DNA from 3 places in the Providencia manganoxydans genome. Region 2 is predicted to be linked to each of the others. Evidence: riboswitches for the same ligand, from Rfam matches in the RefSeq annotation. Region 2 holds a riboswitch; each other region holds the start of a gene.
What was found. A riboswitch is a leader RNA that binds a small molecule or an ion and turns the genes downstream of it on or off. The one in region 2 is predicted to bind thiamine pyrophosphate.
Positions count from the first base shown of each region.

Region 1 (10,279 bases), 1.5 Mb from region 2:
ATTTTTTTTCCTTTAAAAATTCGTTGCGAGCGTTTTCTTGATAAAAATGTAATGCTTTTAATAACAGTAGCGCTGTTGTCATCAATACCACGACCATCACTAACGCAATGTTTCCCTGCTGCTGAAAAATACGATGCTTCATCGTAAATTCCTTAGCAAAACAGCGCTACGATAATGAAAGGCTTTGTTTGGCAAATACGGTGTTTCAATGACTAAATATATTTCCAGCAACGACTGAACTTCATGCCATACAAATTTTAATGAAGAGACTTTAATCATTAGAGGATCAAATAAAGATTGCCAACGGTTACCATCACAATCCGTAATATTTCGATTTGACTCTAATTTTTTGTCATTCAGGCGATAGCCAAAAAAATCAGATTCTTTATTTCTACCTTGAACCGACCGCCATGTTCCTGACAAGTTCTGGTCATAAGCGAAAATAATGCATGAGTTAGGGTATCGACTTAAAAATTTAGCATCAATTTTAATCGCCTCACCTTGGCAAGAAACACGGCTACAATAACCTATACGCCTGAGATCCTTCTCCATATTAATTAGCACCTGACGAGCATCTCTATCAATTTGATATTGAATATATGATTGATGTACTTGCTTAATTAGTGTTGGAAAAACAGAGATTGCAGCAATACATACCAAACTACTGATCGACATAGCGACTAGCGTTTCTATTAACGAGAACCCTTTTTGATGGCTTAAATTCATCTGTAGCCCCTAGCAGCGGGGAACGCCAATGATTTTTTTATTACTGCAACCTCTTATCCGGCCTGCTGCGGACATAAATACAGTCATCTGCCCAAAATCGTTGATCAGTTCAATACGAAAAGCATGACTAGTTCCTTGTTTTCCATAAAGATTAACGGATGTACGAGTTGCTGATTTCATTTCGATATTGTTAAATTGCGCCGATGACAACATTGCAATCTGTTGATTAGTCACAGCGTCTTTGATAGTGATTGACCAATTACCCTGTGCATTATTAATTAATAAGATACGATGCTGATTTAAGTAAATGCTTTCCATTAAATGACTGTAAATGAATACGGCAACTTGCCTTGCAGCGTCAATTAAACGGGTGCGTTGTTGCTGTTGCTGCCAACCATATAAAGCAGGTAATAAAACCAATGAGCATATAAATATCACAACCAATATTTCGATCAGCGTAAATCCTTTTTCCTGTTCTTGAGTTTGTCTGCCCATCTATAACCACCGCCTGTTCGTAAAATATGCGTCTGATAATGTCAGCAAAATCGAAGAAAAATAGAAAATAAGAAGAGTGTTGCGTAACGTTTTGCAAACAGATGCAAGATTTACACATAATCAGTCGTGTTTTCGGAGTAGGCTCGCAAAAAGCTAAAATATGCGGGGAAAAAGATAACGTAGTGGTTAAAAAAACGATAAAAAAGCCAAGGTACAGTATGACCTTGGCCTTCTAAGAGAAGACTAAACGTTATACCGTAAATGGGTATTTAATCGCTTCATGACATTGATAACCTTCAAGAGAAAAATCATCAGTGGTTACCCATGTTTCCAGATCTTCTAACGTTTTAATTTGAGGGTTTATCGTTAATGATGGTAAAGCAAAAGGCTCGCGTTTTAACTGAACATCGCGCATCAGTGGTAATTGGTTCTCATAAATATGTGCATTCACAATTTTATGATACGCCTTACCTGGTTGATGACCCGTAATCCGCGCCATCAAAGCGAGTAACACGAAACATTGTACTTGGTTAAAATTCAATCCAAGTGGTACATCGCAACTACGTTGATAGGAGGTTAAGTGCAGAGTATCACCGAGCAGTGAAAAAGTATGAGTATGCATACAAGGCCGTAAGCATCCCATTTCAAATTCACCTGGATTATAAAACGTAATGATTTCAGCGCGGTCATCAATACCATTTTTTAAGTTATTAACCACTTTTTTAAGCTGATCGAGATGCGTACCATCAGGCCGCTGCCATGAGCGCCCTTGGACACCATAAACGCGCCCCATATCATCTTCACCTTTACGGTGTGGGTTATTCAGCCAAGCTTGATTGTCATTCGCATTTGCATTCCATGTATTACAGCCGATTTCACGGAATTGAGCTGCATTATCATAACCGCGTAGGTAACCCAGTAGCTCTGCTATTGCGGCTTTGTAAAAACTTTTTCGGGTAGTGATTAATGGAAATTGGTTATTTGCCACATCATATTCAAGATCTGCATTAATGACGGTTAAGCAGCGCACGCCTGTACGCTTATTTTCAATCCATTGGCCTTTATTGATGATACGTTGGCATAATTCTAAATACTGCTTCATAGTCATTCTCTTGCGCTATAAGCGGCAGCGGTATCAAATATTCACCACTGCCACCTTATTATGTTCATTTACTTACTTGGCTGTGCTTTATTATCCGGTTTATGAGCGGGGATATTTTTACCATACTTATAGGCCCACACAATCATTAAAATACCAATAATAATCATAGGGATAGATAGTATTTGCCCCATACTAATACCACCAAATAAACCTAGTTGAGCATCAGGTTGTCTAAAGAACTCAACAATAATTCGGAATGCGCCATAACCAATCAGGAACAGGCCGGAAACACTGCCCATTGGGCGCGGTTTACGCACAAATAAATTGAGGATCAGGAACAGTACAATTCCTTCTAAAAACATCTCATAGAGCTGTGATGGATGACGCGGAAGTACGCCATATTGCTCTAGCGTAGGCAATAACGACGGATCTTGTGCTGCAAGTTGAATGTCTTCACTGCGTGAATGAGGGAATAAAAATGCCCAAGGTGTATCTAATGTTACACGCCCCCATAGCTCACCATTAATAAAGTTACCAATGCGCCCCATACCTAGGCCAAAAGGAATTAGCGGAGCAACAAAATCAGAGACTTGTAAGAAGCGGCGGCGAGTACGATGAGCAAACCATACCATCGCACAGATCACGCCAATCAAGCCGCCATGGAAGGACATTCCTCCATCCCAAACCTTAAATAAATAAAGTGGATCATCAAGAAAGACTGGAAGGTTATAGAAGAAAACATAACCCAATCGTCCTCCTACAAAAACACCTACAAAGCCAATATAGAGTAAATTCTCAACTTCATTTTTTGTCCAACCACTATTCGGTTTGCTTGCGCGGCGGCCCGCTAGCCATAAAGCAAAAACAAACCCTACAAGATACATGAAGCCATACCAGTGCAGTGATACTGGCCCAATTGAGAACATTACGGGATCAATTTCCGGAAATGCTAAGTAGCTGTTACTCATCGTTCCCCACTTTATTTGTTAATCAAAAATCATTTAGGTTACTGACGAAGTGGGATAAAAGCGTGGTTTCCCCGTTTCATATCATCAGCCGAAAATCAGGCAATGGATTTTCTTTGCTTATCACACAAACCTTAACCGCAGTTAACAAATAGGATAGTTTATTAACTGTCAGATTGCGCATAATAACATAGCTCATGCGAAGAGAAAGTAAGACTGATTAGATCCCACCCCGAACAAAGCCACCAAGCCCATTTTTTTCCAAAAATAAGCTAATTATTTGCCGGATATTATTGCTCGTTTCCGCCGCTAAGATTTCGGGAACCAATTGTTCAACTTTACCCGCATGTAGGCCACGGATCAGGTATTTCACTCGAGGAACACTTCTTCCACTCATGCTTAAAGACCGGTAGCCAAGGGCTATTAGCGCCATTACCCCTAGAGGTTGTCCTGCCATTTCACCACATACGCTTACAGGTAAACCGAGGCGATCACACTCTTCATTAACTTTAGCCAAAAATCTCAGCATTGATGGGTGTAAATTATCGTAAATAGCGGCAACATGGGTATTATTTCGATCAACTGCTAACAAGTACTGAGTTAAATCATTGGTACCAATTGAAATAAAATCTATACGTTTTTTTAATTCAGGAAGGAGGAACAGCAAAGAAGGAACTTCAAACATTACCCCGATTTTCGGCATTATCAGCGTTTTGCCTGTAGCCAAACTCACCTCTTCATTTGCACGCTTGATTAATCTGAGCGCTTCATCCACCTCATTAATACTGGTGATCATCGGCAATAAGATGCGTAGATTTTGCGTCTCAATATTCGCATGTAGCATGGCTCTAAGTTGGATCAAGAAAATTTCAGGCTGGTCTAACATTACACGGATCCCGCGCCAACCTAGGCAGGGATTTTCTTCACTAATAGGCATATAAGGCAATTGCTTATCCGCACCAATGTCTAATGTTCTCAGCACGACAGGTTTATCAATAAATAGCTGTAGTATCTCTTGATATAACTGTTTTTGTTCATCTTCCGATGGAAAGCCATTATGTAACATAAAAGGCAGTTCTGTGCGATATAGTCCCACACCATCTACAGCCACATTAATTTGTTGCTCATAGCGAGGACTTAATCCTGCGTTAAGATGAATGTGAACAGGTTCACCATTTTTCAAAGTAACGTCTTGCTCTAACGCTCCTTCAGCTAGCTGACTGAGAACATTTTCCTCAGCAATGATTTGCTTATACTCTTGGGCGATTATGTTTTCAGGTTCAATGAATACTTCACCACGATAACCATCGAGGATCAAAAAACGATTATGGAGCAAGGAAGGGTCAATATCTGCCCCCATAATGGCGGGGATCCCCATCGCTCTAATTAAAATCGCTGAATGTGAGTGTGTTGCACCATCACGTACTATCACGCCAACAAGCTGCTCAAGAGGCATGTCTGCCAAGACGCTAGCACTTAGCTCATCGGCAACTAAAATAAAATGCTCAGGCCACTGATCAACCGATGTCAAACTATCATCTAAATGAAATAATAAACGTTGTCCCAAAGCACGGAGATCGGCACCTCTCTCTCTCAAATACAAATCATGTAAACGAGAAAATTGTTCTACATAATCCTCTATGACCGTTTTAACGGCCCATTCAGCCACAGCTCCTTGTTCAATAGCATCAAATAATCGTTTTTTTAATTGTGGGTCATGCAGCAAATGATTATAGAGGTCGAAAATTGCTGCGCTTTCTTTCTGCGAGTTAGCAATAAAACGCTTACTAAGACGTCGGCATTCTGAAGCAGCATTTTCAATCGCTGCGATAAGGCGCTGTTTTTCTATGTTTTGGTCGAGTGCCGTCGCTTCACAAATACTTTCAAAGGAGGGCTGTGAACTATCCTGCCAGCCATAAGCCATCACTATGCCTTGAGAAACAGGAAGTGCTTTCAGACGACTTTGTCGATACTGCCCAAAAATCCCCTTCGCTTGAGCTTGAGACAATATAACCGCCAGTTGCATTGACAATGTCACCATAAACGATTCTTCGGTTTCATTGAAGAAACGACGTTCATGTTGTTGAACCACCAATACACCCAATAGTTGACGACGGTAAACAATCGGCACACCGAGAAAGGCTTTTAACCGGTCTTCTTTGAGTTGAGGGAGATATTTAAATTCAGGATGCTCGCGGATATCGGCGAGGTTGAGCATTTCAGATTGACGGCCAACAGCACCAACAACCCCTTCATCAAATCCAAGACGAATAGCAATCCCGCTAGGTTTTTTCAACCCGCGGGTTGCCATTAAGTAGTAACACTGACGTGAATGATCAGCTAAGTAAATTGAACAAACATCAGTTTGCATCGCATTACATGTTTCGTTTACTAAAACTTCCAACGCTTCAGTTAAACTTGTCGCCATCGCGACTTTTTCAACAATCTCACGTAGACGCGTCAACATGATCTTACCTTGCCCCGCGCCTACGGTGATTAAACGCAGGTCTTTGTGCCGTTTTTTGTTCCTGTAGAGGCATCACAACAGGTGCAAACTCTTTCATTACTCGGCGATATACTTCTCGTTTGAAAGACACCACTTGCCTTACGGGATACCAATAACTCACCCATCGCCAGCCGTCAAACTCTGGCGATTTACTGCGCTGAACGTTTATATCGGCTTCATTGCATTGCAGCTGTAGTAAAAACCAACGCTGTTTCTGCCCGATACAAACAGGTTTTGTGTCCCAACGCACCAAACGCTTGGGTAATTTGTAACGCAGCCAATTGCGCGTTGAAGCTAACAACCTAACATCTTTACGTTGTAGGCCTACTTCCTCGTACAACTCTCGGTACATAGCCTGTTCTGGCGATTCACCGGGGTTAATTCCCCCTTGTGGAAACTGCCATGAATGTTGACCATAGCGGCGAGCCCATAAAACCTGCCCTTGCCGATTACAAATTACAATTCCTACATTCGGGCGGTAGCCATCATCATCGATCACCAGACTACCTCAATAACCAAATTTGAAAGATGGCTAATTGTTTCACACATACCCTAACTGGTAAACCTATATCAATAGAGTTTGCAGATATGCGTAAAGACACTACAATAGCGACTGTCTCAACGGGGTGCCGAAATTATTATGCTCAGAGTATGACGAGTATAGGCTGAGAACTCACCCGTAGAACCTGATCCGGGCAATACCGGCGTAGGGATTTGAGCTATCATCCATGTTTATCGCCATGGTGCCCTCTCAAATCCTGTGTAGCTTTTACTCTAACGCAGGAATAAAAATGTTTAAAAAATCATTCTTTAGCGCATTAATTACCTTAACGGCCGTTAGCTTTACTCATCTTGCTTGGGCAGAAAAGCCAACACTGACTGTTTACACTTATGATTCTTTTGCTGCTGAATGGGGTCCAGGCCCACAAATTAAACAGAATTTCGAAGCGCAATGTGACTGTGAACTAAAATTGGTTTCACTGGGTGATGGTGTTGCCTTACTTAACCGTCTGCGTATGGAAGGGAAAAAAAGTAAGGCCGATGTCGTACTAGGGCTCGATAATAACCTCATTGATTCTGCTGAAAGTACGGGGCTATTCGCTCCTGCCGATATCAATACGCAAGCCATGAAGCTGCCAATCGAATGGAATAATGCAACTTTTATCCCTTATGACTATGGCTATTTTGCTTTTATCTACGACACAAGTAAGATCACAACGCCCCCAAAAAGCATGAATGAGCTATTAAATAGCGACCAACCGTGGAAAATCATTTATCAAGACCCAAGAACCAGTACTCCAGGGCTTGGCCTCCTATTGTGGATTGAAAAACTTTATGGTGACCAATCTGCGGATGCTTGGAAAAAAATGGCTAATAAAACGTTAACTGTGACTAAAGGTTGGAGTGAAGCGTATGGCTTATTTTTAAAAGGCGAAGGGGATTTTGTTCTTAGCTACACCTCCTCTCCGGGCTATCAAATGTTAAACGATAACAAAGATAACTATGCAGCCGCTTTGTTTGAGGAAGGACATTATATGCAGGTGGAAGTTGCAGCACGATTAAAAAACAGCAATCAACCTGAGCTCGCCAAACAGTTTTTACAATTTATGTTAACCCCTGATTTCCAAAGTACCTTACCAACGACTAACTGGATGTATCCTGTGATCGATATACCACTTCCAGAGGTGTATAACTCACTACCTATCCCTCAAAAATCGTTACAATTTAGTGCGAAAGAAGTTGCTGAACACCGTCAGGCATGGGTTCGTCTATGGCAATCCGCTGTCAGTCGATAATGAATAAATCACTGATCCCGGGGGCATTAGCCTCCGGTTTGCTAATCACAGTTGCATTGCTTGCTTTTGGTGCGTTGTATGTTTTTTCACCTGAAATATCCATTAGCGATGTAATCAGTGATAGCTACTTATGGCATGTCATTGGCTTTACTTTTTGGCAGGCTTTTTTATCTGCTGTATTCTCAGTTTTACCCGCTATTCTACTGGCTCGGGCGCTATTTCGGCGGCGTTTTGTTGGACGAACATTATTATTACGTCTTTGCGCCATGACCTTGGTATTACCCGTTTTAGTGGCGGTATTTGGCATTTTATCTGTTTATGGTAAAACGGGTTGGCTGGCTCAGCTGTATCATTTGCTTGGATTGGAATATCAGTTCACTCCCTATGGTCTCAAAGGCATATTGCTTGCACACATATTTTTTAATATGCCATTAGCAACACGTATGCTTTTACAATCGCTAGAAAATATTTCTATTGAACAACGACAAATTGCAGCTCAGTTAGGATTTAATGAGTGGCAGCAATTTCGCATTTTAGAGTGGCCTTATTTACGTCGGCAAATGCTACCAACCGCATCACTGATTTTTATGTTGTGTTTTGCAAGCTTTGCAACCGTGTTGGCTTTAGGCGGTGGCCCAGCGGCTACGACGATAGAATTAGCCATTTATCAGGCTCTCAACTATGATTTTGATCTCGGTAGAGCCGCCATTTTAGCCTTGATCCAACTCTTTTTCTGTGTCGGTTTAATGTTCTTCAGCCAAAAAATCAATAGCTTATTTTCAATTGGTCACAGCCAACATAATCATTGGTACGATCCGGCTGATAACTATTTTCGCCGTATCCGTGATGCCATCATTATCAGCGCAGCTGTATTACTCTTAATTCCACCTTTACTGGCTATTATTTTAGATGGCCTAAATGGACGCTTATTTGAGGTACTCAGTCAATCTGCATTGTGGCAAGCCGCTTCCACTTCGCTATTTATTGCTATTTGCGCAGGTACATTATGTGTATTCCTCACGATGATGCTGTTATGGAGTAGCCGTGAATTACGCTTACGTAGAGCGATTAAACTAGGGCAAGCGATGGAATTGAGTGGATTGCTCATTTTAGCTATGCCCGGTATCGTGCTTGCGACTGGCTTTTTTATTCTGTTTAATGAAACAATCGGTATTCCAGAATCCCCTTATGCATTAGTGATCATGACCAACGCATTACTCGCGATTCCTTATGCATTAAAAGTACTCGAAAACCCAATGAGAGATCTGGCAGAACGCTATAACCCACTGTGCCACTCACTCGCCATCAGTGGGCTAAATCGGCTGCGGATCATTGAATTAAAAGCATTGAAGAAACCACTCGCCCAAGCTCTTGCTTTTGCTTGTGTGATTTCCATTGGTGATTTTGGCGTAGTCGCTTTATTTGGTAATGACGACTTCCGCACGCTGCCTTATTACCTTTACCAGCAAATTGGTGCCTATCGAACCAATGATGGAGCCGTCACTGCGATGGTGCTTCTTTTATTATGTTTTGGCTTATTCAGCCTACTTGAGCGCATATCAGGAAAACAGCATGATTAAATTAAATAAACTGGATTATCAGTATGACAACCTAAACATGCGATTTGATTTTGCTATCCAGGCAGGTGAACGCGTTGCCGTTATGGGACCAAGCGGCGCAGGAAAAAGTACTTTGCTCAGTTTGATCAGCGGTTTCCAATTTGCCAGAAGTGGCTCTATTTATTTAAATGAAACTGATCATACCTTTACCCCTCCCGCGAAACGCCCTGTATCAATGCTATTTCAGGAAAACAACCTATTCACTCATTTAACCGTTAGGCAAAATATTGGGTTAGGTTTGCATCCAGGCTTACGCTTAAGTAATTCACAAATGCAGCAAGTTGAATTGATCGCAGCTCAAGTTAGCCTTTATGAATTTCTTGATAGGCTCCCAGCTCAGCTCTCAGGAGGACAACGACAACGTGCAGCTTTAGCGCGCTGCTTGATCCGCCAGCAGCCTATTTTACTACTTGATGAGCCTTTTTCTGCTCTCGATCCGGCTTTACGCAATGAAATGCTATTACTGCTTGATGACATTTGCCAAACAAAAAACATCACCTTAGTTATGGTATCTCATAACATTGAAGATGCCTTACAAATAGCACCGAGAACACTGGTAATTGCTGATGGCACTATAGCCTACGACGGTAGTACTCAGGAATTATTACGGGGAGATAGCCTCGCTGCTGAGTTACTTGGCATCACAAAAAATACTGTATAAATTTCCACCCCTGTCGTATAGTAGGTTCGTTGATTTTTATGCGAGCCAGCTATGCCCCAATTTATGTCCCCCGCTGAAAAAGGCTTCATTATTAGCCGCCATTGGAGAGATACTCGCCAAGGCGTTGAAGTCAGTTATTGGCTGATCACAGATAATGGCCCACGTAAAGTCACTGTTCCCTATCAACAAGCCGTTGCGTTTATCCCTCAATCGTTATTACCAAAAGTCAAACATTTACTTGATGGGCAAGCTAATATGGCTTATCGGCCTATTGAGTTAAGAGATTTTCAACGTGAAAAAGTTTATGCGATTTATAGCCCCCAATATCGACAGCTCCAGAATTTAGATAAAAATTGCCTAGAGTTGGGTATCTCATTACTTGAAACCGATATTCGCCCATGTGAACGTT
Region 1 is NZ_CP067099.1:3,511,976-3,522,254, forward strand. It holds gene JI723_RS15955 (DUF2509 family protein) at 1-142, opposite strand, end outside; gene JI723_RS15960 (prepilin peptidase-dependent protein) at 139-726, opposite strand; gene JI723_RS15965 (prepilin-type N-terminal cleavage/methylation domain-containing protein) at 736-1,221, opposite strand; gene JI723_RS15970 (thymidylate synthase) at 1,472-2,323, opposite strand; gene lgt (prolipoprotein diacylglyceryl transferase) at 2,392-3,291, opposite strand; gene ptsP (phosphoenolpyruvate--protein phosphotransferase) at 3,509-5,755, opposite strand; gene rppH (RNA pyrophosphohydrolase) at 5,760-6,293, opposite strand; TPP riboswitch at 6,407-6,525, shown strand; gene thiB (thiamine ABC transporter substrate binding subunit) at 6,586-7,590, shown strand; gene thiP (thiamine/thiamine pyrophosphate ABC transporter permease ThiP) at 7,566-9,170, shown strand; gene thiQ (thiamine ABC transporter ATP-binding protein ThiQ) at 9,163-9,870, shown strand; gene JI723_RS16005 (DNA polymerase II) at 9,922-10,279, shown strand, end outside.
Region 1: linked by a shared signal. The riboswitch ahead of thiB (thiamine ABC transporter substrate binding subunit) and the one ahead of thiD (bifunctional hydroxymethylpyrimidine kinase/phosphomethylpyrimidine kinase) in region 2 are both predicted to bind thiamine pyrophosphate.

Region 2 (10,279 bases):
ATGGGACCTGACGCACTGATTATGTCCGATCCGGGGCTGATCATGATGGTACGCGAAGCATTTCCTAAAATGGATATTCACTTATCGGTACAAGCAAACGCAGTTAACTGGGCATCGGTAAAATTCTGGAAACAGATGGGACTTACTCGGGTTATTTTATCTCGTGAGCTTTCTCTCGAAGAGATCGCTGAAATCCGTAAACAAGTTCCAGATATCGAACTCGAAGTGTTTGTCCACGGTGCGCTTTGCATGGCTTACTCAGGCCGCTGCTTACTGTCTGGTTACATCAATAAACGTGACCCTAACCAAGGCACTTGTACCAATGCTTGTCGTTGGGAATACAAAGTCGAAGAAGGTAAACAAGATGATGTGGGCAATATCGTTCATGTACATGAACCGATCCCTGTCAAAAATGTTGCACCAACCCTAGGTGAAGGCGCACCGACTGATAAAGTCTTTATGATTGAAGAAGCCAAGCGTCCGGGCGAATATATGACCGCCTTCGAAGACGAACATGGTACTTATATTATGAACTCTAAAGATTTACGTGCGATTGAACATGTAGAAAATCTGACTCAAATGGGAGTTCATTCATTAAAAATTGAAGGTCGTACTAAATCCTTTTATTACTGCGCACGCACTGCACAAGTATACCGCCGTGCAATTGATGACGCCGTCGCAGGTAAGCCGTTTGATCCGACATTACTGTCAACCTTAGAGGGCTTAGCACATCGTGGTTACACTGAAGGTTTTTTACGTCGTCATACTCACGATGCTTACCAAACCTATGAATATGGCTATTCTGTCTCTGAAACCCAGCAGTTCGTCGGTGAATTTACCGGTAAGCGTATTAATGGCCTTGCAGAAGTGGATGTTAAAAATAAATTTAGCCTAGGTGATAGCTTAGAATTGATGACTCCTGCGGGAAATATTGTCTTTACCCTTGATGCATTACAAAACCGTAAAGGCGAAGCTATTGACGTTGCGCCGGGTAATGGCCATATCGTTTATTTACCTGTGCCTGATGATGTTGATGTGAATTTTGGTTTGTTGATTCGTAATTTACCGGGTACAACTACCCGCTCTCCACACCAATCAGAAACGACAACTCATGCTTAATTAGCGATTAGTGCGCTAGTCACCGTTAATGCTAGAAATCATTAATTTAATTAATTGAATTTCTAGCATTTTTTATCTTTCACAATGAAATTATCCGCAACAAAAACCACTATAACAATTGATAATCATTCTCAAAAATCGCATTGAGCCGTTAAAATGTATTTAATATCCATTTTTATGCAATAGATCACAACAATTAGCTATTCAATATCGTATAGTCACTCTCGAAAATGAAGAACTAGAAAGTCATAAAGTAAGACTAGGAACCACCTCCTTGGCTGGCTCAATCTCCCTTGAGCTAGCCATTTCTTTTTTGCACTCCACAAAATATATCATCAACATAATCGCTCAATGTGACTATTTATTAATTCTTGATTGAGACTATACTTTTATATTCTAAATGAACTCGAAGTACAGCTAGAGGAAAAACGCTGTAATTTGAAGTATAACGAGTACAACCGTATTTTCTTCTTTCAAGGAATATCATGCCTACTCATAAACAACATAGCGCCCTCATTATTCTTAATAGTAAACAATCAGCCAATCCAGAACTCAAAAAAGCGGTTTACCAACTACGTGAAGAAGGCCATAACATTTTGGTACGCATTCCTTGGGAAGTCAGTGAGCTGCCAATGTACCTTAATGAAGCTGTCAACCAAGGAATAGAGACTATCATCGCCGGTGGTGGCGATGGCACAATAAATGCGGTAGCCAGTGCATTAATGCAGCTACCTGAAACACAGCGCCCCGCCATCGGTGTCCTTCCATTAGGCACTGCTAATGATTTTGCAAACAGTGCCAATATCCCAATGGATATACACGCCGCCTTGTCATTAGCAGTAAAAGGTAAATCATTTGCGATAGATATTGCTAGGGTTAACCATCAATCGTTTTTTATGAATATGGCAACAGGCGGCTTTGGGACACGTATCACGACAGAAACCCCTGAAGCATTAAAATCTGCTCTCGGCGGCGCAGCCTATGTCATTAACGGCTTACTACGACCTGATACACTCAAAACAGATACCTGTAAAATTGAAACAGAACACTTTAGCTGGGAAGGCGAAACCTTAGTCGTCGCAGTCGGTAATGGAAAACAAGCAGGTGGCGGGCAATTATTAACCCCTGATGCTCTGATCAACGATGGTCAATTGAATTTATTGGTTGTACCTGCTCGTGATGTGATCCCTGCCCTACTCACCAATTTGTTCTCCAGTGAGAAAAATCAGCATTTAATTGAAAAAACAAGTTGTTGGGTAAAAATTTCTTCACCGCATAAAATGGTGTTTAATTTAGATGGCGAGCCCCTTTCGGGTGAAACATTCACCTTTGAATTACTACCTGAAGCGATCCACTGCCGATTACCGCCTCAATGTGGCTTGTTATCTTAAATTTAATGATTAACATCCCTTAGACTTTGTTAAATGGAGGAAGTCATGACTGATATTGCCAAGCTGTTAGGTTCCGAAGCATCCACTCTTTTAGACCACCGTTGCCAAACCATTCCTCGTGAAAATATTTACTTGCCGGGTTCTGACTTTGTTGACCGTGTTATGATCGACAATAATCGTCCCAATAGTGTTCTTCGCTCAATGCAAACTCTGTTTAATCATGGGCGCTTAGCAGGTACAGGCTATCTTTCTATCCTTCCTGTAGACCAAGGCGTAGAGCATTCTGCGGCGGCATCATTTGCGGCAAACCCTCTCTATTTCGATCCAAAAAACATTGTTGAATTAGCGATTGAAGCAGGCTGTAACTGTGTTGCTTCGACTTATGGTGTACTGGCTTCCGTTTCACGCCGTTATGCACATAAAATTCCATTTTTAGTTAAGCTAAATCATAATGAAACGCTAAGCTACCCTGCTCAATATGATCAAACATTGTATGCCAGCGTCGAACAAGCCTTTGAAATGGGTGCCGTTGCCGTTGGAGCGACAATCTATTTCGGTTCAATTGAATCACGCCGCCAAATTGAAGAAATTTCTGCGGCATTTGAACGCGCACATGAACTCGGTATGGTAACCGTGTTATGGGCCTATTTACGTAATCCTGCATTTAAAAAAGACGGTGTGGACTATCATTCAAGTGCGGACTTAACTGGTCAAGCCAACCATATCGCAGCAACCATTGGTGCTGATATTGTAAAACAGAAAATGGCTGAAAATAACGGGGGTTATAAAGCCATTGGGTTTGGTCATACTGATGAACGCGTCTACACTAAACTGACCACAGATAACCCTATCGATCTCGTTCGCTATCAATTAGCAAATTGCTATATGGGGCGTGCTGGGTTGATTAACTCAGGTGGAGCCGCAGGACAAAATGATTTAAGTGAATCGGTACGTACCGCTGTTATCAATAAACGTGCAGGTGGTATGGGTCTGATCTTAGGTCGTAAAGCATTTAAAAAGTCGATGCAAGAAGGTGTGGCACTGATTAATGCCGTACAAGATGTTTACCTCAGCAAAGAAGTTACTATCGCTTAATTAATACTTAAAAGGCCCTCAAACACAAAGGGCCTTTTAATGACTTACCACCATGCATGAAAATGGTGCACAGGGCCAATACCTGAGCCGACTTCTAAACTATCCGCCTGTTCTAATGCTGCCTGTAAATAAGCTTTTGCTTCAGGTATAGTCGCTGACCAGTCAGTAAAACGAGGCCTTAATGCAGCAAGCGCTGCTGATAAGGTACATCCTGTCCCATGAGTGTGCCGCGTATTAACTCTTGGGGAGGTAAAACGCCATTCTCCATTAGGAGTAATTAGCCAATCAGGGCTCTGTGCGTCACTTAGATGCCCGCCTTTCATTAATACGGCCTTACACCCCATTTTAAGTAGCCGCTGACCTTGGTTTAACATTTCATTCTCTGTCTTAGCTACAGGCTCATCAAGTAAGGCCGCTGCTTCAGGTAAATTAGGTGTGATCAACGATACTAGTGGTAGTAACTCATGTCTCATTGCATCTACCGCATCTGGAAGTAATAGTGGATCACCACTTTTAGCAACCATAACGGTATCTAATACTACATGGGGAATACTATATTGCTTAAGGGCATCGACGACGACAGAAATCACTTCTTGATTAAATAGCATACCTATTTTTGCACTATCAATGCGGATGTCACTTAGCACTGATTCAAGTTGCGCAGCCACAAAACTACCGGGGAGTTTATGTACCGATTGCACACCGCGAGTATTTTGCGCAACCAATGCTGTCATAACACTGGTACCATAGGCACCGAGCGCAGAAAATGTTTTCAAATCGGCTTGGATCCCCGCACCACCAGATGGGTCGGTTCCTGCAATGGTTAACGCATTGATTCTCATGAAATGTCACTCCTAAAGCACAGAGTAAGGAGTGGTCATATTGGAAGGGTTATTATTGACGCTTCCGACTTCCCTACGCTGGCATTATCCAGATCAGGTAATACGGGTGCTTCTCAGTCTTTATCGACGCCCCGAGCCAAAACTACTTGATTAGTATCGCACTTTTTCTCATAACAAACTACTGCCGTTATCTCTTAATCGCCATAGCACAGCCAAAAAATGCAATATCTTGTATACAAATACCAATACAATTAAGACGAACACCACTATTAGATAAACTAAATTAGTGCTGTTATATCACATCTAGGTAATCTAAAATAATTAGTAAGCATAACGTTTTGTGAGAAATAATATTCATTCTCACTATTAATATTTCAACCTATAACATAAGACGTGCATTAACCTGAATCGGATTTACAATGAGAGTTAACAAAAAATTGCAGCTAGCTGTAGGAGCCTCCTTTTTGATTGCTTCTTCTGTCTGCGCCGCTTCATCAACCTCAACAGAACAGCCATCTGAGGGGCTATGGGATAAATTTACCCGAAATGTCAGTACCACATGGGATTCAGATCAATATGAGCTGTATCTCCCAGTATTAACCTGGCATAACCGCTTTACTTACGATAAAGAAAAAACTGATAGCTATAATGAAAATCCATGGGGCTTTGGGCTTGGTAAGTATCGCTACGATGAAGATAATGATTGGCATGCACTATACGCCATGGCATTTATGGACTCACATAATAAAGTGGAGCCAATTGTCGGCTATGGTTTCCAAAAGATGTGGGTACCCGGTGAATTAGATGGTTTTAGAATGGGTGCAGGTTTCACATTAAGTGTTACCGCAAGGGATGATTATTATTATATTCCGATCCCAGTACCGCTACCGCTGGTTTCTGTCGAGTATGACAAGCTATCGTTGCAGGCAACCTATATACCAGGAACTTATAATAACGGTAACGTGTTATTTGCATGGCTGCGTTGGCAGTGGTAACTGCTTAACTTTATTTGCTAAATAAAAATGGCCGATGACGATTATCGCATCGGCCGTTTTATTGATTGTTACTGTGTTAATTGCGTTTTCTTATCCGCATTTTCTTGTTTTTTCGCACCTGAAAACTGATAGCCAACCCACAGAACAGCAATCCATACTGGCATAATTAGCACAGATATTCTTAAACCATCCATCATTAAGATAATAATTAATATCAACGCTAAAAACGCTAAACATAAGTAGTTGCCGAATGGATACCAGATACTTTTAAATTTAGTTTCAATCCCTTGTCTGTTCATCTCTGCTCTAAATTTTAAGTTAGAGATACAGATCATGATCCAGTTAAGCACCAACGTGGTCACAACCAATGTCATCAGTAACTCAAATGCTTTACCTTCCATGATAAAGTTAATCAAAATACCGCCAGATGTTGCGATCCCTGACACAATTAATGCCATGACCGGTACGCCACCTTTGTTGATTTTGGCAAGAAATTTCGGGGCATTTTGTTGTTGAGCTAAACCGAATAACATACGGCTAGTACAGTATGCAGCACTGTTATAGACAGAAAGCGCGGCAATCAAAATAATGACGTTTAACGCATTCGCCACTAACATGTCACCTAATTCATGGAAAATCAGGACAAATGGACTCGTTTTGCCATCTAAGTTAACCCATGGATAAAGTGCCAACAGTACGGTCAATGAGCCAATGTAGAAAATAAGGATACGATAAACAACTTGGTTGATCGCTTTTGGGATGCTTTTTTCAGGCTCTTCTGCTTCTGCTGCGGTGATCCCAACCAATTCTAATCCACCAAAAGAGAACATAATAATCGCCAATGCCATTAAGAGCCCAATAAAATCATTGGCAAAAAAGCCACCATGCTCCCATAAATTGGTGATACTCGCTTGTGGTCCACCTTTGCCACTAAACAGCAAATAACAGCCAAATATAATCATGGCAATAACCGCGATCACTTTGATGAGAGCAAACCAAAATTCTGTTTCACCATAAGAGCGAACGTTGACTAAGTTAACTGCATTAACCGCAATAAAAAATACCGCAGCGGAAACCCAAATAGGCAATTCAGGCCACCAGCGGCGCATATATTCACCTGCGGCGGTGAGTTCGGTCATTCCAACAAGAATGAACATAAACCAATAGTTCCAACCTGATAGAAAACCAGCGAAACCACCCCAGTACTTAAATGCAAAATGACTAAATGAACCGGCAACAGGCTCTTGAACAATCATTTCACCCAGCTGACGCATAATTAAAAAGGCAATAAACCCACATAATGCATACCCTAACAATACCGAAGGGCCTGCCATCTTTATAGTTGTTGCGATACCGAGAAACAGCCCTGTACCAACTGCTCCTCCTAAAGCAATCAACTGGATATGCCTATTCTTTAACCCACGCTTTAGCGTCTGCTGCTCTTGCGCCATAACTTTACCCTTATCATCCTATTACTTGCTTGTTATCTCTATTTATTGAGTTAAGCATACAAGTTTATTTGAATTTTGTTATTAACAACACCACTTAAAGATGTTCCCTGCTGGATCAGCAAACCTATCTGATTAAAAGTTGATAGTTTGTGATAAAAAACAGAAGTAGCACAGTATGGCGTATTAGAGGGTAAAATCAAAACGGTAATAAGTCAGTTATTTGACATATTCCAAATATAAAGTTTTCACCACCTTGATCACACAACCTATCCATCGCTAATAGATATAAAAAAACACAAGCTATCACAGCAAAAATAGCGATGACCAATTTGTATTTCAACCAATTTCTCCTTCAATACAAAAAATATTTATATATATTTTTCAAACAATTACACAGCATCCAAAGATAAAGAACATCATCCTAGTAACTAATGTATAACTTTTTAATATTTAATTTTACAGTAACCATTATTTGGAAATTTGAGGAAAATACGTGATTCATAGCAATTTTTGTATTTATGCTCACTTTTCACACTAATTAATAAAAAAACTGCCTAACTGGCTTTTTTTTCATCGATTTACAGCTAATACCGCACAACCAGCCTTTGTCATGTTCAAACGAAGTTGTGTATACTTCAGCTACTCCATTTTAATACATAAGCTGTTAACGCTGATTTTCTCAGCATATTACGATTATGTTTTTCTAATTGGGGTCTGAGTTACTACAGGCTCATGGTGAGTTTCCCAGTTCCAGTAGTACGCTCATGTTTTGGGTTCGGATAGCAGATGTTTTACTACTGTTCTTAGTAGCAAAATTGAGGAATAATGCTTTAACTCATCGAGTTAACTAAAATATTGCTGTTTTGAACAAAATTTCACATGCACAAGTCAACAACTTCAGTAATTAATTGAGATGCCACAAGATAATCATTTAGCACTTGTCTATGCTCTAAGTAAATGGATTGAGGAACACTTAGGTCGAGTTATCCATTTAGAAGAACTTGCTGCCTATTCAGGCTATTCGTTATGGCATATGCAAAAAATTTTTAAAGAAGTGACTGGAATTTCGTTGGGTAAATACATCCGTCAACGTCGTCTTGCGGGCGCGGTTAACCTGCTTAGAAACAGCGAACAATCCATTTTTGATATCGCGCTGGACTTTGGGTTTGGTTCCCAATCACATTTCACCTATATGTTCCGAAAAGAATATGGGATAACCCCGTTCGATTTTCGGCAAAATGGGGATATTGATTTAGACGTCAAAGAACCTTTGCATTTGAGCCATACTCATGATTAAAGTTATCTACTTGAATTATCTAGCTAAGTAATACTTTTCATATTTAGATAATTTACATTTAATGTAAATGGAGTAAGGTACTTCAGTAAAACATCATTAACCGGAGGCGTTGATGTCAATTAAACTGGTAGCAATTGATTTAGATGGTACTCTACTCAACTCTCAGCACCAAATCACCCCAGCAGTCAAAGATGCGGTTATACAAGCCAAAAGCAACGGTATTCACGTAGTACTTGCTTCAGGTAGACCATTTTCAGGGATCTTTCCCTATCTCCAGCAACTTGGCCTCGACAATGCATCAGATTATTGCATTAGCAATAACGGTAGTGTCATTCACCAAGCCAATGATGGAACACATTTAGTTGAAAATCTGTTAGATTTTGCTGACTACCAATATTTCGAATCTTTGGCAAACGAAGTTGGTGTGCATATGCATGTGCTCGCACAAAATACGATGTTTACTGCAAACCGCCATATCAGCCATTACACTGTGCATGATGCTTATCTAACCAATACCCCTCTGGTCTATTGCCCTGCAAATGAAATGGATCCTAGCCTAAAGTTCACTAAGTTTATGATGATTGACCAGCCAGAAAAGCTCAGTGTTGGTATCAGTTATATTCCTGAAGATACTTTTGAAAGCTATTCATTGATGAAAACCAGCCCTTATTTTCTAGAGATCTCCAGTAAAACAGCAAGCAAAGGCGCTGCTTTACAAGTGATTTGTGAAAAGTTAGCCATCACACCGGACAAAGTCATGAGTATTGGCGATCAAAATAATGATTTACAAATGCTTCAGTATGCCAAGATCCCTGTCGCGATGGGCAATGCAATTGATAATGTCCGCAATATTGCAAAATTTGTCACAGCAACGAACAATGAAGATGGTGTAGCCGTCGCATTAAATAAATTTATAAACCAACAATAATACCATAGGCAGTGTCACTCACTGCCATTTAATAAGATATTGAAATAAATCGCTAATCACTAGCACTAAGCCCCCCTATTTATCTACCTCCTAAAGTCAAATGACTGATCGAAGTCTGACGCTCCCCTCTAAATTTGATACTATCTGCGCCTTTAAAAATACTGTAATAAAAAAATATTCATTGCAAAACAAACATTACAAGCAGGTAGTAACATGTTTTCGACTAAAGATATGATAATTCTTGGGATGATGGTCTTTGCACTCTTTCTTGGTGCAGGTAATATCATTTTCCCTCCTATGGCTGGCTACCAATCAGGAACAGATTGGTTTAGCACATCACTCGGTTTTATTATTACTGGCGTTATTCTGCCTTTTATTACACTAGTGACTGTTGCTGTAAAAGGCCGTGGGGAAAGGCTTTCCGTTGATCTACCTAAATGGGTTGCTGTTATTTTTTGGGTCGCGCTATATTTGATTGTCGGTTCAACATTTGCCATGCCTAGGGTCACCAACACCGCATTTGAAATGGGATTCATTCCTTTAGGTTTTGTGGAAAAAAATATAGCCTCTCATTTAACGTTTGCATTAATTTTTAATATTTGCTCGCTATTTTTCATGCTCAAACAAGGCACCATGATCAGTGCCATCGGTAAATTTATGACACCTGCACTGCTAGTCTTATTAGTTGTTGTTGGTGTCGCTGTAGTGGTTGAGCCTCTGTCTGCGATTAATGCACCAGTGAAACAATATGCAGATTATGCCTTCTTCGGTGGAGTCATTGATGGTTATCAAACCATGGATGTTTTATCCGCCATGGCATTTGGCGGGATTGTCGCTAGAGCTTTAGCCTCTAAAAATATTACTCAGCCTCGCACAGTTGCATTTATTACCATAAAAGCTGGTTTAATTTCAGTTAGTCTATTGGCAGCGCTCTATATTTGCTTATTCTATCTTGGCGCAACAAGTGATCTCGTCGCCAATACGGCAACCAATGGCGGACAAATTTTCTCACGTTATGTTGATGCACTATTTGGTTCTGTGGGAACGTGGATCATGTGTGGGATTGTGTTGTTAGCCAGTATGACAACGTTAGTCGGTGTGACCAGTGCTTGTGCCGATTACTTTGCAACATTCCATCATCGCTTAGGTTATCGTTTTTGG
Region 2 is NZ_CP067099.1:2,048,969-2,059,247, reverse strand. It holds gene trhP (prephenate-dependent tRNA uridine(34) hydroxylase TrhP) at 1-1,119, shown strand, start outside; gene yegS (lipid kinase YegS) at 1,605-2,510, shown strand; gene fbaB (class I fructose-bisphosphate aldolase) at 2,556-3,605, shown strand; gene thiD (bifunctional hydroxymethylpyrimidine kinase/phosphomethylpyrimidine kinase) at 3,650-4,447, opposite strand; TPP riboswitch at 4,501-4,591, opposite strand; gene pagP (lipid IV(A) palmitoyltransferase PagP) at 4,867-5,442, shown strand; gene JI723_RS09120 (amino acid permease) at 5,511-6,893, opposite strand; gene mgrB (PhoP/PhoQ regulatory lipoprotein MgrB) at 7,090-7,221, opposite strand; gene JI723_RS09110 (helix-turn-helix domain-containing protein) at 7,807-8,190, shown strand; gene yidA (sugar-phosphatase) at 8,303-9,118, shown strand; gene brnQ (branched-chain amino acid transport system II carrier protein) at 9,332-10,279, shown strand, end outside.

Region 3 (10,279 bases), 1.6 Mb from region 2:
AGTGAAGCAGGGGCACCTAAACCGCCGAGGCCAACAATTAATACTTTGCTTGCTTTGAGCTTAGCTTGCCCTTCAGGACCAACATCTTCGAGTAATAATTGACGGCTATAACGCATAAATTCTTGATCATTTAACATGATATGCTCCTTGAATTAACCGATCGGCTTGAGGCACAAACGATCGGTTTGATTCAGGTAATCAATGATTTTCGACGAGTTGCAACAAGCTTTTGGTTGCCGCTAACCAGTCATCAGCTTTTGTGATCGCACTAACCAACGCAACACTACCTACCCCAGTTGCGAGTACCGCTGGTACTTTATCGATAGAGATCCCACCGATAGCCACAGTGGGATAATCAGGCGTTGCCTCAACCATCGATTTTAGGGTTTCCAGTCCTTGAGGGGATGATGGCATCACCTTCGTTTCAGTAGGAAAAATATGCCCCATTGCGATATAAGAAGGGCGCACTGATTTAGCGATGGCAAGTTCGTGTTCATCATGAGTTGAAACACCTAAACGCAATCCCGCTTGGTGTATCGCCACAAGATCGGTTGTTTCAAGATCTTCTTGTCCGAGATGAACACCATAAGCACCAAGTTCAACAGCCAATTGCCAATAATCATTGATAAAGAGGCGTGCGTTGTGTTGTTTTCCTAGTGCAATGGCTTGTTGGATAGCATCACGTACTTCATCATTTTGTTTATCTTTAATACGCAATTGAATTGTAGTAACACCTGCATTTAGCAGGCGTTCAATCCATTCCACAGAGTCCACAACAGGGTACAAACCGAGATACCGTTCTGTTGGTGGAAAAGGGGTATTAGGCAATTTTTTCATCGGTCACAACCTCTGCACTGTGGTACAACTCGCTACCATGAGAGCGAAATGCTTCAGACATTTGCTCCATACCCGCTTCTTTTTTCGCGGCATAATCACGAACTTCTTGTGAGATTTTCATCGAGCAGAATTTAGGTCCACACATGGAACAAAAATGCGCCACCTTACCAGAAGCTTGCGGGAGGGTTTCATCATGATAAGCACGTGCCGTGTCAGGATCTAAGGCAAGATTGAATTGGTCTTCCCAACGGAACTCAAAACGTGCTTTAGACATGGCATTATCACGAATTTGTGCGCCGGGATGCCCCTTGGCGAGATCAGCGGCATGAGCGGCGATTTTGTAAGTGATCAGCCCTTGTTTAACATCTTCTTTATTCGGTAAGCCTAAATGCTCTTTGGGTGTGACATAACACAGCATTGCACAGCCAAACCAACCGATCATTGCAGCACCAATCCCTGAAGTGAAATGGTCATAACCAGGTGCAATATCAGTCGTCAGTGGGCCTAGTGTGTAGAACGGGGCTTCATGACAATGTTCAAGCTCTTCGGTCATATTACGACGGATCATCTGCATTGGCACATGTCCCGGGCCTTCAATCATCACTTGAACATCATATTCCCAAGCAATTTTCGTCAATTCACCTAATGTATGTAATTCTGCAAATTGCGCTTCATCATTGGCATCTTGAATGGAGCCGGGGCGCAATCCATCGCCCAATGACAAAGAAACATCATAGGCGGCGCAGATTTCACAAATTTCGCGGAAGTTTTCATATAAAAAGTTTTCTTGATGATGAGATAGGCACCATTTCGCCATAATCGACCCACCACGCGAGACGATACCGGTGAGACGTTTCGCAGTCATTGGCACATAACGAAGTAGGACACCTGCATGAATGGTGAAGTAATCGACACCTTGCTCGGCTTGCTCAAGTAGCGTATCGCGGAACATCTCCCAAGTGAGGTTTTCAGCAACGCCATTGACTTTTTCTAACGCTTGATAGATAGGAACGGTACCGATTGGTACAGGGCTGTTGCGTAAAATCCATTCACGAGTCTCATGGATATAACGGCCAGTGGACAGATCCATTACAGTGTCGGCACCCCAGCGAGTCGACCAAATCAGTTTTTCGACTTCTTCTTCAATAGAAGAGGTTACTGAGGAGTTTCCAATATTGGCGTTAACTTTGACTAAAAAGTTACGGCCGATAATCATCGGTTCTGATTCAGGATGATTAATATTGGCTGGAATGATAGCGCGACCCGCAGCAACTTCTTGGCGAACAAATTCAGGCGTAATATTTTCAGGTAGATTGGCTCCAAAGCTTTGGCCTGGGTGCTGCTGAAGTAATACTTCACCACGGATACGCTCGCGACCCATGTTTTCACGAATAGCAATAAACTCCATTTCTGGCGTGATAATGCCTTTGCGTGCATAGTGAAGTTGAGTCACACAGTGACCAGCGAGTGCTTTTAAAGGCTGTGGGCGATGATTAAAACGTAAATGGTCGAGTCCTGCGTCGGCTAAACGTTGCTGTGTGAAGTCAGAGCTTAGGCTGTCGACTTGGGTGGTATCATTTCTTTCGCGTATCCAACCTTCACGAATTTTTGTTAACCCTTTATGAACATTTAGGTCTGAAGCGGGATCGCCGTAAGGGCCTGAAGTATCATAAACAGGAACTGGCTCATTGTCTTCCAGTATAGGGTTATCTTTATCACCGCCAATCAGGGTTGGAGAGAGCTGTATCTCACGCATAGGAACCTGAATATCATCTCTTGAGCCAGTAAGGTAGATACGTTGTGAATTTGGAAATGAAACACCAGAAATGGTGTTGATGAAGTCTTCAGCAGCATCGCGTTGTTGTTTACGGGTGCGAGCAGGTGCTGCTTTCGGCGAAAGATCAGTTGTAGGGATAACATTATTTTGGGACATAGCAATTTCCTGACATTGTCACGAGCAAACATATTGCTCTGGTTTATCGTAAGAAAGTTGCTTGTCTGGAGTCGGATGGAGTAATGGTAAGACGTTGTGCGTTAATTTTGCGGTACTATTAGTTTCGCCATATTGCTAGTTTTTTCATCAACCTAAAGGTGAGCGGCGAAACAACCAAAATTAGACGCTAAATGATTACTCTTGTTCCCTTCGCGGGTATTAACCCGATCAGGTTCCGCGGATCCCGAATTAACGGTCTCAGCCCGTGGTTTACACCACTGAGCACTCCGACAAGAGATCCCAGTATAGTGTTCTCCCCATTATTCTCAAGCGTTTTCCTCGTCATCATTCATACGATAAATGCGTTGGCCGCGCTCAGCTACCCAAGTCACATACTTGTGTATGCACTCCTTGGGATATCTTTACTTGTCTTTCCTCGTCATCATTCATACGATAAATGCGTTGGCCGCGCTCAGCTACCCAAGTCACATACTTGTGTATGCACTCCTTGGGATATCTTTACTTGTCTTTCCTCGTCATCATTCATACGATAAATGCGTTGGCCGCGCTCAGCTACCCAAGTCACATACTTGTGTATGCTCCTTGGGATATCTTTACTTGCCGCCTTTTTCTCGAATGAATGATTTAGAGGAAATGACATATGTGTGATTTAGAGGAAATGACATATGTGTGATTTAGGGGAAATGACATATGTGTGATTTAGGGGAAATCACATATCTATGGGCTAGAGACAAATCATATTTAAATAATGGTGTATTCAAACTAAAAATAAGGCTATAAGTGCCAACGATACTGCCGCCAATTATTTTCTTCTGCGGCTTGTTGTAGCTTTTGATCGCCATTAACAATAAACACTTCATCGGCAAATTGACACATTGGCAGATCATTGGCGGAGTCGGTGTAAAAATAACAATAAGCATCAGTGATTGGCTGGTGGCTGATCCATTGCAATAACCGTTTAACTTTGCCTTGCTTGAAGGTGGGAATACCTTCTATTTCAGTCGTATAACAACCATTTTGTTGTTTAATATCAATCCCCATGGCCACGTCAGCACCAAAGCGTTGAGCGACTTTCTTCACAATAAATGAAACAGTTGCAGAGATCACTATGATCGGGATCGCTTGTTGCCGATAATGTTCTAAAGTGCGGATCCCCTCTGGGTACATTCGAGGGATGATCACTTCATCGATAAAATCATCTAGCCATGAATCAATTTTTTGAGTGGTGATACCTGACAGCGCTTGTAAGCTAAACCGCAGGTATGTCGTCATATCAAGTGTGCCCGCGTTATATTGAGCCATCATCTGTTTATCAGCCTCAACAAAACGTGGGTCGGTGATCACCTGTTTGTCCCATAAGTATTGTGTCCACAATACGCTGCTATCTCCTTCGATTAAGGTGTCATCTAAATCAAAAATAGCCAATTTATTATGCATTGTATTCCTTTCCATTTCGGCTAACTGAGCGCACGAATTTCATTTTTATTGAACATTAACTCGAGTCGTGTACCGGGTTCAAATAAACGCTCCGATGAACGGTTAAGTAAATCGACAGTCATGTTGCCCACTTGGGTATTCACTGAATAACGAATAATATTGCCTAATAGTTGGTGGTCAACAATGATGGCATCAACAGGGTGTGAAATATGATCGCCATAGTGACGGCCCGCTTCTTTAACATAAATGGATTCAGGGCGAATAGCGAGTGTGCCTTGCAAATTCAGGCCGAGTAATGCGTTAGCCTTTTCCGCTTCAACAAGATTATAGTTGCCCATAAAGCGGGCGACAAATTCACTTGCAGGCTGAGTATAAATATTTTCGGCGGTATCGCTTTGGATAATCGCCCCTTTATTCATTAAAAAGATGCGATCAGACATGATCATGGCTTCATCCTGATCATGAGTAACAAAAATGGTGGTCAGTTTGAGTTCGCGTTGAATGTGACGGATCTGTTGGCGTAAGTGTTTACGAATACGTGCATCAAGTGCAGAAAGGGGTTCATCAAGTAACAAAATCTGAGGTTTCATCACTAAAGCACGCGCTAAGGCTACGCGCTGACGCTGACCGCCAGAAAGTTGATGAGGAAATTGTTGCTCTTTGCCTTGTAATTCCACCATATCGATCACTTCGGCAACGGCTTTTTTACGCTCGCTATTCTCCACTTTGCGCATTTTCAAACCAAAGGCAATGTTGTCTTCAACCGTCATATTTGGGAACAAGGCATAACTTTGAAAAACCATCCCAACCCCACGTTGCTGAGCGGCTTGCTGGGTAATGTTTTTACGGTTGATATACAGTTCACCGTTATCAGGTTGTTCAAGGCCGGCAATGCAACGTAATAATGTTGATTTTCCACAGCCACTTGGTCCTAATAGAGTGATGAACTCACCTTTTTCAATCGTAAATTGGATATTTGAGAACACTTGGTTTTGGCCGAAGGATTTAGTTAAATTTTCAGCAATCACATAACTCATTATTCATCTCCAGAACGACTCATACGAGTCGCTAGCCAAGTCAGTAGTAGAGTAAATAGGAAATAGGACATCACTAACGCAGAGGTAAAGTGGCCGCTGGTTTGACGCATGTTAAACAGGTAAATTTGTAATGTTTCATAACGGGTGCCGACTAAAATATTGGCAAATACGAACTCACCCATTAAAAATGAAAATGAAATTAGCAAAGAGACTAATAATCCTTTGCGGATATTCGGCAATATGATCAATAAAAAGGCTTTAAAAGTACTTGATCCTAGTAAATGTGCTGCATCCATCAAATCATGTAAATTAATGCCTTGGAAGCTATTCGCCAGTGCGCGGTACATAAAAGGTAATGTGATAGTGAAGTATGTGCCAATTAGGATCCACGGGGTACCCACTAACATAAAAGGCTCATCGGCAAAAATTTGTAATAGCCCGACGGAGGAAACGACAGGGGGAATAGCAAATGGTAGGATGATCAATAAATCCATCAATCCTTTTAGTTTTGGGAATCGATAGAACACCGCGAAGGTCATCGGCAAAATGACTAAGGTGCTAATCAGTAATGTGCCAAAACAAATAATCAATGAACGGCCAAAGGCGAGTAAAAATCGCGGATCTTGCCATAGCTGTAGATACCATTTTAGCGATAAAGCATCAGGCAGTATGGTTGCTCCCCATTGTGTTGCAATGGAATAAATAAAGGTTGCAACAATGGGTAGCGCAAGCACACTGACGACACTAATCAGAATTAATTTATGCAGCCACAGTCCTGAGTTGTGGCTTGTTTTTGTTGTCATGCTATGACTTGGCATGGTAGCTCCGTTTTAACAGCCAATGATGAATGGCAGTAATAAACCCTAGGATCATGATCAGCAGTACCGATAATGCAGCTGCCATATTGGGTTCTAAATAGAGATCACCTGAAACAAGGCTGGCTATACGGATCGTGACAAGATTGTAATTGCCACTTGTCAGTGCATATGTACTTGCATAAGCACCTACCGCATTAGCAACTAAAATAATAAATGTTCCCAATAATGCAGGTGCAATGACAGGAATGCCTACTTTGCACCAATAAGAAAACTTGCTCGCCCCCATGGTTTTGGCGGCATCTTCCCATTCAGGTTTTAAAGCATCAAAAGCGGGGTAAAGTAATAAAATCCCAAGTGGAATTTGGAAGTAGATATACAACACCATGAGCCCACTAGCGCTGTAGATATTGAAATCTTCAATAATCCCCCATGCTTTAAGCTGTAGGGTAATTGCCCCGTTAAATCCTAAAATAATAATAAAAGCAAAGGCTAACGGGACTCCACTAAAGTTACTTGCCATGGTCGTGAAAGAGATCATCATGCTGCGAATTTTGCCCTGCATTTTATAAATTGAAAATGCAGTCACAGCAGAGATTAGCAGGCCAATCACACTACAAATAATCGATAACCACATAGTGTTTTCAAAAGCTTGCAGATAAAAATCGTTGCTAAAAATTTCAAGATAATTTGCAAAAGACCAACTCTCTTCATAGATAAAGCTATTCACGAATACCCAAATCATGGGAGCAATTTGGAATAAACAGAACAGGATCAGAAAAGGTAGCGTTAGCAGAGCAGCTTGCCAGTGAAAACGTGAAAAATATTTTTTGTACATCGCTATTTTTCCTTGTTGATGGCTTGCTTGCTGGTAGCGAGTACTGATGTCAGCCATTATTTGTCTCCTGCCAATAGCTCGTTACAGATATTTTTATCTACATAGTCAACACCGAGCAGGGCACAAACGGTTCCACAAAGCGCAGTTTGTTCTACACGACATGCTGCTTGGTGTGAAAAGCGTTCGCCAATAACAAACAATGGAACGGAACGTTCTTCAGGGAGGGTACCACCGTGACTATGGTCATTATTCATTCCATGATCACTGGTGATGATGATCTGATAGCCTTGTTCAATCCATGAAGGTAAGTAATTAGCTAAAATAATATCTGCTTTACGTGCACTATTACGGTATTGTGACGAATCCAGCCCAAATTTATGGCCTGTATCATCAATATTCATCGGGTGGATGAGTAAAAAGTCAGGTAGATATTGAGTACGAAGGTATTCAGCATCAATAAATAAGTGGTCATCTGGATAATGATCAGCTTGGTAAAAGCAACCGTGTTGAATGGCGAGTTGCTTATCGTTGGTAAAACGATCCCGCGTAGCAACGAAAGGAGATCGATTGTACAGCTCGCTAACCCAGTAGTAGGCGGCGGCAGCCGTGGTCTTTCCTGCTTTTTGTGCTAACGAAAAAATACTGTCAAAGTGAGAAAGTCGAACAATCTCATTATTAACAATACCGCTATTGACGGGGGCAATACCCGTTAAGATACACTCATACAATGGGCGTGACATGGAGGGAAGCTCGCACTCCATTTTATATAATGTTGCGCGATCAGCTTCGATAAGGCCATTAAGATAGCCCATGCAATGATGGGCTACTTGATAGCTCAGGCCGTCTAGAACAACAAGTATGACTTTATCAGACATGAGACAATAAATTCCTGAATATGTATTATTGCTGGTGGATTAGCACCTGTTGTTGCCACATTTTTGGTAACGTGCGAGAGGATTTTTCCCAGCCATCGCCATCTTTAATTGGATGAACATTTTTATATTGCTCATCAGGTAGTAGTTTGGCTTTAATATCTTCAGGAAGCGTTAGGTGTTCCGCTCGAATCGGGCGTGCGTAACCTTCTGCTAAATTGATTTGTCCCTTATCACTAAAGATAAATTCACGAGCCAATTTTGCCGCGTTTGGGTTTTTGGCATATTTATTAATAATGGTGGTGTAACCAGAAATGACTGAACCGTCAGAAGGAATGATGACAGTAAAGCGGTCACGATTGATTTGATCGCGGTAATTTAATGCGTTGAAGTCCCAAAGAATGCCAACCTCAACTTCGCCTTTTTCAATATTGGCCACAGTTGGGTCATTAACAGAAAGACGTTTTTGTTTCGCTAACTCAGCAAAAAATGCGATTGCCGGTTGTAGATTATTTTCATTACCGCCGCGTGCAAATGCTGCGGCTAATACCGCATTATTAGCTTGAGCAGCAATACCGACATCACCAACGGTCACTTTATATTTTCCTTTGAGTAAGTCGTCCCAACTTTTGGGCGCATCTTTGACTAATTCATTATTAATCATGAAAGCGATGGTACCGGTATAAGCAAGTGCCCAATGGCCTTCTTTATCTTTTGCCCAGTCAGGAATTTGTGACCATGTGGTGGGTTTATAGGGCTGAGTTACACCTTTTAGTACAGCTACTGGGCCAAATGAGGCTCCCACATCGCCAATATCAGCTGTTGCGTTATTTTTTTCTGCGGCAAACTTAGCAATTTCTTGAGCAGAGCTCATATCCGTATCTTGATGCTTTAATCCATAGTTTTTTTCAAGATCTTGCCAAGTCCCTTTCCAGTTAGCCCATGTATCTGGCATGCCAACGCTGTATACTTGACCTTCTTTTTTCGCTGCATCGATCAGTGAAGTTAAATCGGTATCTGCTGCTAAGGCAAGACTTGAAGTAGTTAACGAAATCAAAACCGCAGGTACGATAGCTTTCATGTTGTCTCTCACTATAGAGGAGTCGTATTGGTTAGTTAGCATGCTAGTTATCCAACATGACAGTGAGTTGACGGTTTTGTGACGCTTTTTATACTCGTTATACTTTTAGTTGCCGCGTTGTTGAACTGCGCTCACTCGCGCAAGTCACATCGTTTCTATGCTCCTAGAATCTCGTTTGCTTGTTGCCTAGCGGCCCCTCGAATTATTTAGGGTGTAGATACTGCGAAGAAACTGTCTAAAAAATGTCAAAAAGGATCATGAAAAGTGATTAAGTAAAATGACTAGATTACATCAGGTAAAAAAAGCGTATCTTATATAGAGATAAAATCATTTAAATCAATATACGATGTAAAAAATGCAAAAAATAACATTAACTGGAACAGAAACAGGTTGGTGGTTTGTTTGTTTCGCTGGGCGCTTGTGGTTGCCGCAAGGTGATGTCCCGAGAGGAACCGCCAGTCATTGGTCTTTATCAGGTAAGATAGCGACGCCTATCGGTGAATGGCAAGGGGAAACAGTTTGGTTGATTGCTGAAAAAATGCCAACGGATATGGCTTCACCTCGCTTAGTCACTTCGCAGGATGAAGGTTTATTTCGCTTAGCAGGGAGAGGCGTTCAACTCGCCGAGTTTTATCGTTCTCACCGCTATTGTGGCTATTGTGGTACCGCGATGCGTCATAGTACATCCGAGTGGGCATGCCTTTGTGATCATTGCCATGAGCGTTATTACCCCCAAATCGCCCCTTGTATTATTGTCGCTATTCGCCGTGGTGATCATATCTTATTGGCACAACATCGTCGTCATACGCAAAATCCACTTTTTACCGTATTGGCGGGCTTTGTTGAGGTCGGTGAAACGCTAGAAGAAGCGGTTGCACGCGAAGTCATGGAAGAAAGCAGTATTAAAATTAATAATATTCGCTATGTCTCTTCCCAGCCTTGGCCTTTCCCCCATTCGTTAATGATGGGTTTTTTAGCTGACTATGAAAGCGGTGAAATCAATGTCGATCCCAAGGAGTTATTAAATGCTGCGTGGTATCACTACAATGATCTTCCCAAGATCCCACCCGGTGACACGATAGCGAGACGTTTAATTGAGGATACAGTGGCATTATGTCGCCAAGAGGACTATTGATATACCAATTTGCTTAGGCGCTGATATTGTTATGCCTATCATGCTACAATAGCCGCTCTTAGCCATTTGCGGCGGCCACTGATTATAATGGAGTAAATAATGACTGAGTTGAAAAATGACCGCTATCTACGTGCCCTGTTGCGCCAACCAGTAGATACCACCCCTGTATGGATGATGCGTCAAGCAGGGCGTTATCTACCAGAGTACAAAGCAACTCGTGCTCAGGCTGGTGATTTTATTGCTCTGTGCAAAAATACTGAGCTTGCATGTGAA
Region 3 is NZ_CP067099.1:491,349-501,627, forward strand. It holds gene JI723_RS02135 (HesA/MoeB/ThiF family protein) at 1-137, opposite strand, end outside; gene thiE (thiamine phosphate synthase) at 199-837, opposite strand; gene thiC (phosphomethylpyrimidine synthase ThiC) at 821-2,770, opposite strand; TPP riboswitch at 2,959-3,070, opposite strand; gene JI723_RS02150 (HAD family hydrolase) at 3,566-4,228, opposite strand; gene JI723_RS02155 (ABC transporter ATP-binding protein) at 4,249-5,265, opposite strand; gene JI723_RS02160 (ABC transporter permease) at 5,265-6,083, opposite strand; gene JI723_RS02165 (ABC transporter permease) at 6,070-6,918, opposite strand; gene JI723_RS02170 (alkaline phosphatase family protein) at 6,975-7,793, opposite strand; gene JI723_RS02175 (ABC transporter substrate-binding protein) at 7,819-8,871, opposite strand; gene nudC (NAD(+) diphosphatase) at 9,227-10,006, shown strand; gene hemE (uroporphyrinogen decarboxylase) at 10,106-10,279, shown strand, end outside.
Region 3: linked by a shared signal. The riboswitch ahead of thiC (phosphomethylpyrimidine synthase ThiC) and the one ahead of thiD (bifunctional hydroxymethylpyrimidine kinase/phosphomethylpyrimidine kinase) in region 2 are both predicted to bind thiamine pyrophosphate.